2 regions of the Bradyrhizobium sp. ma5 genome follow, and region 2 is predicted to be linked to the other one. Evidence: riboswitches for the same ligand, from Rfam matches in the RefSeq annotation. Region 2 holds a riboswitch; the other holds the start of a gene.
What was found. Region 2 has a riboswitch for cobalamin ahead of ACE103_RS02475 (TonB-dependent receptor). Riboswitches for the same ligand answer to the same signal wherever they lie in the genome.
Positions count from the first base shown of each region.

Region 1: another riboswitch for cobalamin. It lies ahead of ACE103_RS15395 (DUF1636 family protein); the one in region 2 lies ahead of ACE103_RS02475 (TonB-dependent receptor).

Region 1 is NZ_CP170156.1:3,367,695-3,371,903, reverse strand. It holds gene cobN (cobaltochelatase subunit CobN) at 1-771, opposite strand, end outside; gene cobW (cobalamin biosynthesis protein CobW) at 771-1,805, opposite strand; gene ACE103_RS15395 (DUF1636 family protein) at 1,802-2,176, opposite strand; cobalamin riboswitch at 2,269-2,485, opposite strand; gene cobO (cob(I)yrinic acid a,c-diamide adenosyltransferase) at 2,522-3,175, shown strand; gene ACE103_RS15385 (cobyric acid synthase) at 3,187-4,209, shown strand, end outside.
Region 2 is NZ_CP170156.1:549,028-553,236, forward strand. It holds gene ACE103_RS02470 (hypothetical protein) at 1-50, opposite strand, end outside; gene ACE103_RS02475 (TonB-dependent receptor) at 164-2,371, opposite strand; cobalamin riboswitch at 2,531-2,729, opposite strand; gene ACE103_RS02480 (FecCD family ABC transporter permease) at 2,842-3,885, shown strand; gene ACE103_RS02485 (ABC transporter ATP-binding protein) at 3,882-4,209, shown strand, end outside.

The sequences.
Region 1 (4,209 bases), 2.8 Mb from region 2:
GGCCGGCGGGCATTGCGCGAATTGAGTGCGCATCCAATCGGCCACGCCCGCCGCCTTCAGCGAGGTGACGAACACGCCGTGGGCATCGAATCCCTTTTCGCGCAACGCATCGATCAGCGCATCGACCGGCGCGGTGTCGCCGGCCACCAGATAGGAGCGATAGAAGGTCACGAGAGCCCGCGGCCGGCCATCCGATGCCGGCAGCGCCGCGACGGCGCCGCGCCGGGATTCGTAGACGCCGATCTCGGGAAGATCGATCTCGCCGACGACCGGCCCGGCATAAAGGCCGGACGCCAGCGCCAGTTGCGCGATCACGGCCTGCGCCGCAACGGGGCCGCCCTTGTCGCACAGCACCTTGAGGCGGCGCAGCGTCGAGACCGGCAGGGTCGAAAATTCATCCAGCCGCAAATCGTCGCGGCCGTCCGCCGGCAGCACCACCAGGGCGATGCCGCGCTCCTTCGCCAGCCGATGCACCGCGGCCAGTCCGTACGACCAATAGGGTTCGCCGCCGATCAGCCGCACCAGGATGCCGCGCGCATGCGACAGGGTCCGCTCGATATAGGTATCGACCGACAGCGGATGGCGCAGCTCCGCGAGATTGGCGAGCCGCAGCGACGGCAGCGCCGCGCGGCCCCGCCGCCAGCCGGCCGCGAACGCGGCGAGATCGCTGTCGGAAAACGACAAGACCACGAGATCGGCCGGATCCTGGCCGAGGTCCCTTGGTGTCGCGGTCTCCTCAAGGCCGCGGCTCTCGCGGAAGACGACGTGCATCAGATACCTAGTCGCGCCCTGATCGCAGCTTCATCGATATCGCCGTGTTCGCCGATCACGACGAGCTTTGACCGCCGCGCCCGCGCGCCCCATGGCATGTCGAACTGATGCCTCACCCGCTCGCCGACCGATTGCACCAGCAACCGCATCGGCTTGCCTTCGACCGCGATGTAGCCCTTGGCGCGCAGCACGTTCTGCTCGCGTGCCAGCCCCTTGATCGACGCGATCAGCGCATCGACGTCCGCGATTTCCGGAAGCTCGATCACCACCGAGTTGAAATCATTGTGCTCGTGTTCGTCCTCACCGTCATGGTGGGACGGCCGCGACGCGAGGTCATCCTCTGCCGCAGCCTCAAGGCCGAGGATCACGCGGGCATCGATCGCGCCGTCGACGATGGGCAACATCGGCACCTCGCGCGGCATCTCGGCCGCGATCAGCTCTTTGGCCGCTTTGATCCCCTCGGCTCCGGCGAGATCGGCCTTGGTCAGCAGCACGATATCGGCGCAGGCGATCTGGTCCTCGAACACTTCCGACAGCGGCGTCTCGTGATCGAGATTGTCGTCGGCCGCGCGCTGCGCATCCACCGCGGCCGGGTCCGGCGCAAAGCGGCCGGCGGCAACCGCCTCCGCATCGGCCAGCGCGATCACGCCGTCGACCGTGATCCGCGAACGGATCTCCGGCCAGTCGAATGCCTTCAGCAGCGGCTTCGGCAGCGCGAGCCCGGACGTCTCGATCACGATATGATCGGGCCTCACAGGGCGCGCGAGCAACTGCTCCATCGCCGGGATGAAATCGTCGGCGACGGTGCAGCAGATGCAGCCGTTGGCGAGCTCGACGATGTTCTCGGTCGGACAATTGGCATCGGCGCAGGACTTCAGGATCTCGCCGTCGACGCCTTCGCTGCCGAATTCGTTCACCAGCACCGCGAGCTTCTTGCCGTTGGCATTGCGGATCAGATGCTGGATCAGCGTCGTCTTGCCGGACCCGAGAAAGCCGGTCACGACGGTGACCGGAACCTTGGCGAGCGTGGTCATTCTGCGGCCTCCGGCACGACGGCGATGGGTGGAATGCGGGCAAGCGATTGCTTGCGAAAGATTTCGGGACGGCTGCGCCACGGCACGATGCCGTCAGGCGCCGCGGCGTAGGCGGCGGCTCCTGCGATCACATCCTTGGCATTGTCGGCGGACAGGCGGCCATAGACATAGGACCACCGCCCCGGCGCGCTGAGCGCGACCGAGCAGCCCTGGCTGCAAGCCGACAGGCATTCGACGGGAACCAGATTGACGTCATCGGGCACGCCGGCCTCAACGAGCGCGGCATGCAGGCGCGCACCGGGTGCGATCTCACCTTCCGCGAGCGTCTGGCCCGCGCGACAGGTGATACAGACATGAAGTGTAACGCTCATCGCCCTTCCTGGATTGACTGCGGGAAGCGATGAGGCACACGAACCTGACGTGAACAGGTTCGTTCCCCGTCGCGGAACACCCCGTCCGCCGGTCTCAAACACATCGCGTCGGCAGGTCTCCCGGCTTGCGGAGTAGGATTTCTCCCTTGATGCCCACCTTCCCGACTCCATCAGGGAATCAGTGGCTTGGGCATCTCTCCGGTCACGGTCGCGGGGGCGGCTGCGCTTTGGGCAAACCCTGCGGTCTGAGCCCTATCGCATTCCCTCTTCGCCTGTCGTAGGACAGGAACCAACGCGGGGGCACCATTCGGCCTAGCCCCGCACTTGTCAAGCCGAAGGAACGTGATGATTTCTGATGGAAACGACGCTGAGGACGGCGCCGTCGGCACCGACCCCTCGCTGGATGCGCGCCACGCGGCCAAGATGGCGAAAAAGAAGGTCGCCCGCGACAAGATCATGGCGACCAAGAGCGGTGAAAAGGGCCTGGTCATCGTTCATACCGGCGCCGGCAAAGGAAAATCCTCCTCCGCCTTCGGTATGATCGTGCGCTGTGTGGCGCACGGCTTTCCCTGCGCCGTGGTGCAATTCATCAAGGGCGCCTGGGATACCGGCGAGCGCCGCCTGCTCACCGGACATTTCGGCGATCTCTGCCAATTCCACGCCATGGGCGAAGGTTTTACCTGGGAGACACAGGACCGCGCCCGCGACATCGCGGCAGCGCAGGCCGGCTGGGAAAAGGCCAAGCAGCTGATCGCGGATCCGAGCCTGCGCATGGTCGTGCTCGACGAGATCAACATCGCGCTTCGCTACGACTATCTGGCGATCGCCGATGTCGTCGACTTTCTGACGACGTCGAAGCCGCCGATGACGCATGTCGTGCTCACCGGGCGCAACGCCAAGGACGAATTGATCGAGATCGCTGATCTCGTCACCGAGATGACGCTGGTGAAGCACCCCTTCCGCTCCGGCATCAAGGCCCAGCCGGGCGTCGAGTTCTGACAGTTATTGCCATGGCGCGCGCATTGATGATCCAGGGAGCCGGCTCGGACGTGGGCAAGTCGCTCATCGTCGCCGGCCTCGCGCGTGCCGCGCGACGCCGCGGCCTGCGCGTGCTGCCGTTCAAGCCGCAGAACATGTCCAACAATGCCGCCGTGACCGTCGATGGTGGCGAGATCGGACGCGCGCAGGCCTTGCAGGCGCTCGCCGCCGGCGTCGAGCCGCATACCGACATGAACCCGGTGCTGCTGAAGCCGGAAACCGACGTCGGCGCGCAGGTCATCGTGCACGGCAAGCGGATCGCGACCGCCCGCGCACGCGAATATGCCGGCATGAAGCCGTCGCTGATGGGCGCAGTGCTGGAGAGTTTTGGGCGCCTGAAGGCGCGCGCCGACCTCGTGCTGGTCGAAGGCGCCGGCAGCCCCGCCGAGGTCAATCTGCGCAAGTCCGATATCGCCAATATGGGCTTTGCGCGCAGGGCCGACGTGCCCGTGGTCTTGGTCGGCGACATCGACCGCGGCGGCGTGATCGCACAGTTCGTCGGCATCCAGGCGGTGATCGATCCCGATGATGCCGCGATGATCCAGGGTTTTGTCATCAACAAATTCCGCGGCGATCCGACGCTGTTCGACGACGGCTACCGCCTGATCGAAGCCCGCACCGCGTGGCGCGGCTTTGGCGTACTGCCCTGGTTCGCGCGCGCCGGCGAGCTTCCCGCCGAAGACGCGCTCGGGCTCGGCGACGCGCGCAAGCCCGGCCAGTGCAAGATCGCCTTTCTGGCGCTGTCGCGGATTGCGAATTTCGACGATCTCGATCCGCTGAAGCTCGAACCCGGTGTCGATCTCGTGATGGTGCGGCCGGGCGAAGCCATCCCGGGCGACGCGAAGCTCGTCATCCTGCCCGGCTCGAAATCGACCCGCGGCGATCTCGCCTTCCTGCGCGCGCAAGGCTGGGACATCGATCTGCTGGCGCATCATCGCCGCGGCGGCCACATCCTCGGCCTGTGCGGCGGATATCAGATGCTTGGGCACAGCGTC
Region 2 (4,209 bases):
TTGTCGTCGATCTTGCCGCTGCCCTTGCTCTTCTTTCCGGCCTTGGCCATGCGTTTCCCCTGCACGGGTCAAATCATCTGCCGGAATTCTACTCCAGTTCACCGGGGCTTGTAACGTAAGGAGATGGCGCGGCCGGGTCACGCGCGGCCGCGCCGATCATGCTCTAGAACGTCGCGCCGGCCTTGACCATGTAGGTGCGGCCGGGAAGCGGATAGGCCGAGAAGCGGCCGGCCGTGAACGAGCTCGCGATGGCGTAGTCGTAATAGAGCGCGTTGAACAGATTGTTCACGCTGAGCGACCAGAAGAAGCGGTCATATTGCCCGCTGAGCTTGAGATCGGCAGTGGCGTTGCCCGGAATCCGGTTCTGGGTATTGGCCTGGTCGTTGTCCATGATACGCGAGCTCCAGGCCCGCACCGTGGCGTCGAACACCAGATAGTTCTGCCAGATATTCCAGGTCACGCCGAGATTGCCGGTGTAGCGCGACACCAGCGGCACGTCGTTGCCGGCCCAGATGCCTTCGCGAAAGACGGCACGGGTGATCGCCATGCCGCCGCGCAGGGTGACGCTGTCGCTGACCCTCAGCGAGGCGCTCGTCTCCGATCCGTAGCGGCGGGTTGGGTCGAGGTTGGTGTTGTAGAACAGCACCGGGTTGAAATGGATCTCGTTCTCGAGATCCATCAGATAGATGCTGGTCTGGACCTGAAACAAGTTGGTCTTGACCCGGAAGCCGCCCTCGACGTCCTGCGACGTCTGGGTTTTGAGCTGGAAGTTCTGCGGGATCGGGGCGAAGGTCAGCGGGTCGAATGACGGACCCGATGCGACGCGCTCGTCGACGTCAGGCGTGCGGAATGCGCGCGCGGCACGGCCGAACACCGAGAAGGTGTCGGTGAAGCGATGCTCGGCGCCGACATGCAGCGCGTATTGGGTCTCGTTGCTGTCGAGCGGCGCCGCCTGCGTGTCGAACGCAAACGGTGCGTTCGGATCGTAGCGATCGCGTGCCGAGACGCTGGTGTTCTGGACGCGCGCGCCGTAGGAGAAGTCGGTCGTCGGCAATAGGCCCAGTGTGTGCTGCCAGTACCCGGCCACGGTTTGCTGCTCGATATTGTAGATGTGATAGGGATCGACGCCCTGATAGGCGCCGCGCGCCTCACGGAACGTCGAATCGTAATAGTCGATGCCGGTGAGGATCGTCGACGGCATGCCCAGCATCACGTTCTTGACGCTGAGCCGCGGCGTGATCGACCAGGTCTGCAGCGCGGCGTCATTGTAGGTCGAGGCGAAGCTGATGGTCGGCACGGTGCCGAAGAAGCCGCTTTGCGTCTCGCGCTGGCGCCAGCCGCCGTCGACGATCAGGTCGACGCCGTTCATCAGCGTCTTGGTGAAGCCAGTGGTGACGCTGGCGGTCTGCTGGTTGGCATAGTCGAAGGGCGTCGCCGCGCCGCGGCGATCGGTGAGCAGTTCGTTGACGCCGATCGACGGATCGACCAGCCGTCCGCCGGGCAGGCCGAGCTTCTGGTCGCTGCCGGTGACGGTGAGGAAGGCGGTGAGATCCGATGTCGTGTAATTGACGTTGCCGACGGCGTTGCGCTGGTCGAGCGCGTTGTTGACGCGGTAGCCGTCGGACTTGATGCCGTTGCCGTAGAACGAGGTCGACCACGGGCCGGAATTGAGCGCCGCGGACACCGCGGCCATGCGGGTGTTGAACGAGCCGAAACCGCCTTCGGCGCGTATCGTCGCTGGCGGACCGCCGGCGCCGGTCTTGGTGATGATGTTGACCACGCCGCCCACCGCGTTGTCGCCATAGAGCACCGCACCGCTGTTGCCGCGGGTGATCTCGATGCGTTCGATCGAATCGAGCGGGATCGTCGTGAGATCGAAGCCGGCCTTGTCGACGTCGTTGAGGCGTCGGCCGTTGAGCAGGAACAAGGTGTTGTCGGAGGCGAATGCGCCGAAGCCGCGCAGGTCGACCGAGGTCTTGGCGCCGTTCGGCCCGCCGTAAAGCGTTTGCAGCTGCACGCCTGGCACCTGCGCGAGAATCTCGGGCAGCGACTGCACTGGCGAATGCGCGATGTCGTCGGCCGTGATCACGGTCGACGACGAGCCGACGATGCCAGCGAACTGCCGGCCGCCGCCGCCCGTTCCGGCGGCCGGTCCGGTCCCTGTCGTGTTCGATCCTGCTCCGCTGCCCACATTGTTGCCTTGGGCGGTGCCCGGCGCCGGGCGGCGCGGCGCCGGCGCTTCGTCGGCGGCCGGCTTGGCGCGCGTGAAATTCTGGTCGCTTGGCTTGGTGATTTCGACGGCCGGTAGCTGATCGGGCGAGGGTGCCTGCTGCGCCTGTGCGGTCGAGAGAACGATTGTCGGCACGATCATCGTCGACGCGAACAGAAGCGCGCGGCGCCGGGAGGAAGAGTTGGAGAACATCTAAGCGAGACCTCGGTAACGTCAGTGGCACGTCACCGCGAACCAGTCTCACCATGCGCGCTCGCGTCAGGTGAAGCTCATGCCTGTACTCCCCGACCGGCATCTTCGCGTGTGACCACGGCTGACGGCAGGTCTCCTGGCTCGCGGGTCGTTACCCTTCGTCGCCTTCCCAGGACCGAGATTCCCAGTGGCCTGTGACGAAGGATTCACCGCATACAGTTGCGGGGGCAGCCGCGGCATTGGGGAAGTTTCCCCGCACCGCATTCCCTTTTCATCTCGCTAAAGAACCGTCATGTTCATCTAGGGTTCGGCCCGGCAGCAATGTCAACCCGGCGGACGTCGGGCAGCGGTCACGCGGCCACGGTTTTTGTCGAGTGTCGCTTGCCTGCCACGGCGATCGCTGTAAGAGCATGGATCCAATGAGCGTGCAGGATTTTACCTTGGCGGCCGAGGTCGCGGCGCGGCGCCGATGGAGCGCCACCGCGGCGCTGCTCGCGCTCGTGGTCTTGCTGGCAGTGCTCTCGCTCGGCATCGGGCCGGTGCGGCTGTCGCCGCTTGCGGTGATCGAGGCGCTGTTCGGCGGCGGCAGCGATGTGGCGCAGGTGATCGTGCGCGAGATCCGGCTGCCGCGCACCATTCTGGCGTTCGCGATCGGCGGTATTCTCGGGCTATCGGGCGCGGCGCTCCAGGGCCTGCTGCGCAATCCGCTGGCCTCGCCGTCGCTGTTCGGCGCGCCGCAATCGGCGGCATTCGGCGCGGTGCTGGTGATCGCGCTCGGCCTCGCCGATGTGCGCTCCTACGCGCTGCCGGTGGTGGCGATCATCGCTGCGTTCGGCTCGGTGTTCGCGCTGCTCGCAATCGCCGGCCGCAATGCCGGGCTGCTGATCCTGATCCTCGCCGGGCTTGCGATCTCGAGCTTCGCCGGGGCTGCGACCGCGCTGGTGATGAACCTCTCCAGCAATCCGTTCGTGGTGCTGGAGATCGCATTCTGGCTGCTCGGTTCGCTGGAGGACCGCAGCTTCCAGCACGTGGCGCTGGCGCTGCCCTTCATCATCGCGGGCGCTGCCATCCTGCTCAGCCAGGCGAGCGCGTTCCGCGCGCTGACGCTCGGCGAGGAGGCGGCGCAGAGCCTCGGCGTCGATGTCGGGCGGCTAAGGTTGCTCGTGATCACGGGCGTTGCGCTCGGCGTCGGCGGTGCTGTCGCCGTCACGGGCACGATCGGCTTCATCGGTCTCGTCGCACCGCATCTGATGCGCCCCCTGATCGGTCACGATCCGGCGCGGCTGCTGGTGCCGAGCGCGCTCACCGGTTCGGCGCTGCTGCTCGCCGCCGATATCGCGGTGCGCATCATCCCCTCGACCTCGGACATCAAGGTCGGCGTGCTGACCTCGATCATCGGCGTGCCGTTCTTCCTGTATCTGATCATGCGCGAACGCCGCGCGCTGGGCGGAGGCGTGGCATGACGCTGCTCGCCGCCACCGCGCTCAATGCCTCGCTCGGCAGCCGCAAGGTGCTGCACGATGTTTCGCTGTCGCTGGAGGCCGGCCATCTGGTCGCGCTGGTTGGCCCCAACGGCGCCGGCAAGACCACGCTGCTGCGCGCGCTCGCTGGACTAATTCCATCCGATGGCGACATCAGGATCGGCGGCGACGCGCTGGCGTCGCTGCCGCTGCGCGAACGGGCAAAACGTTTCGCCTATTTGCCACAGGGGCACATGGTGCACTGGCCGCTGCCGGCGCGCGATATCGTCGCGCTCGGCCGCTATCCGCATGGCGCGACCGATCCGG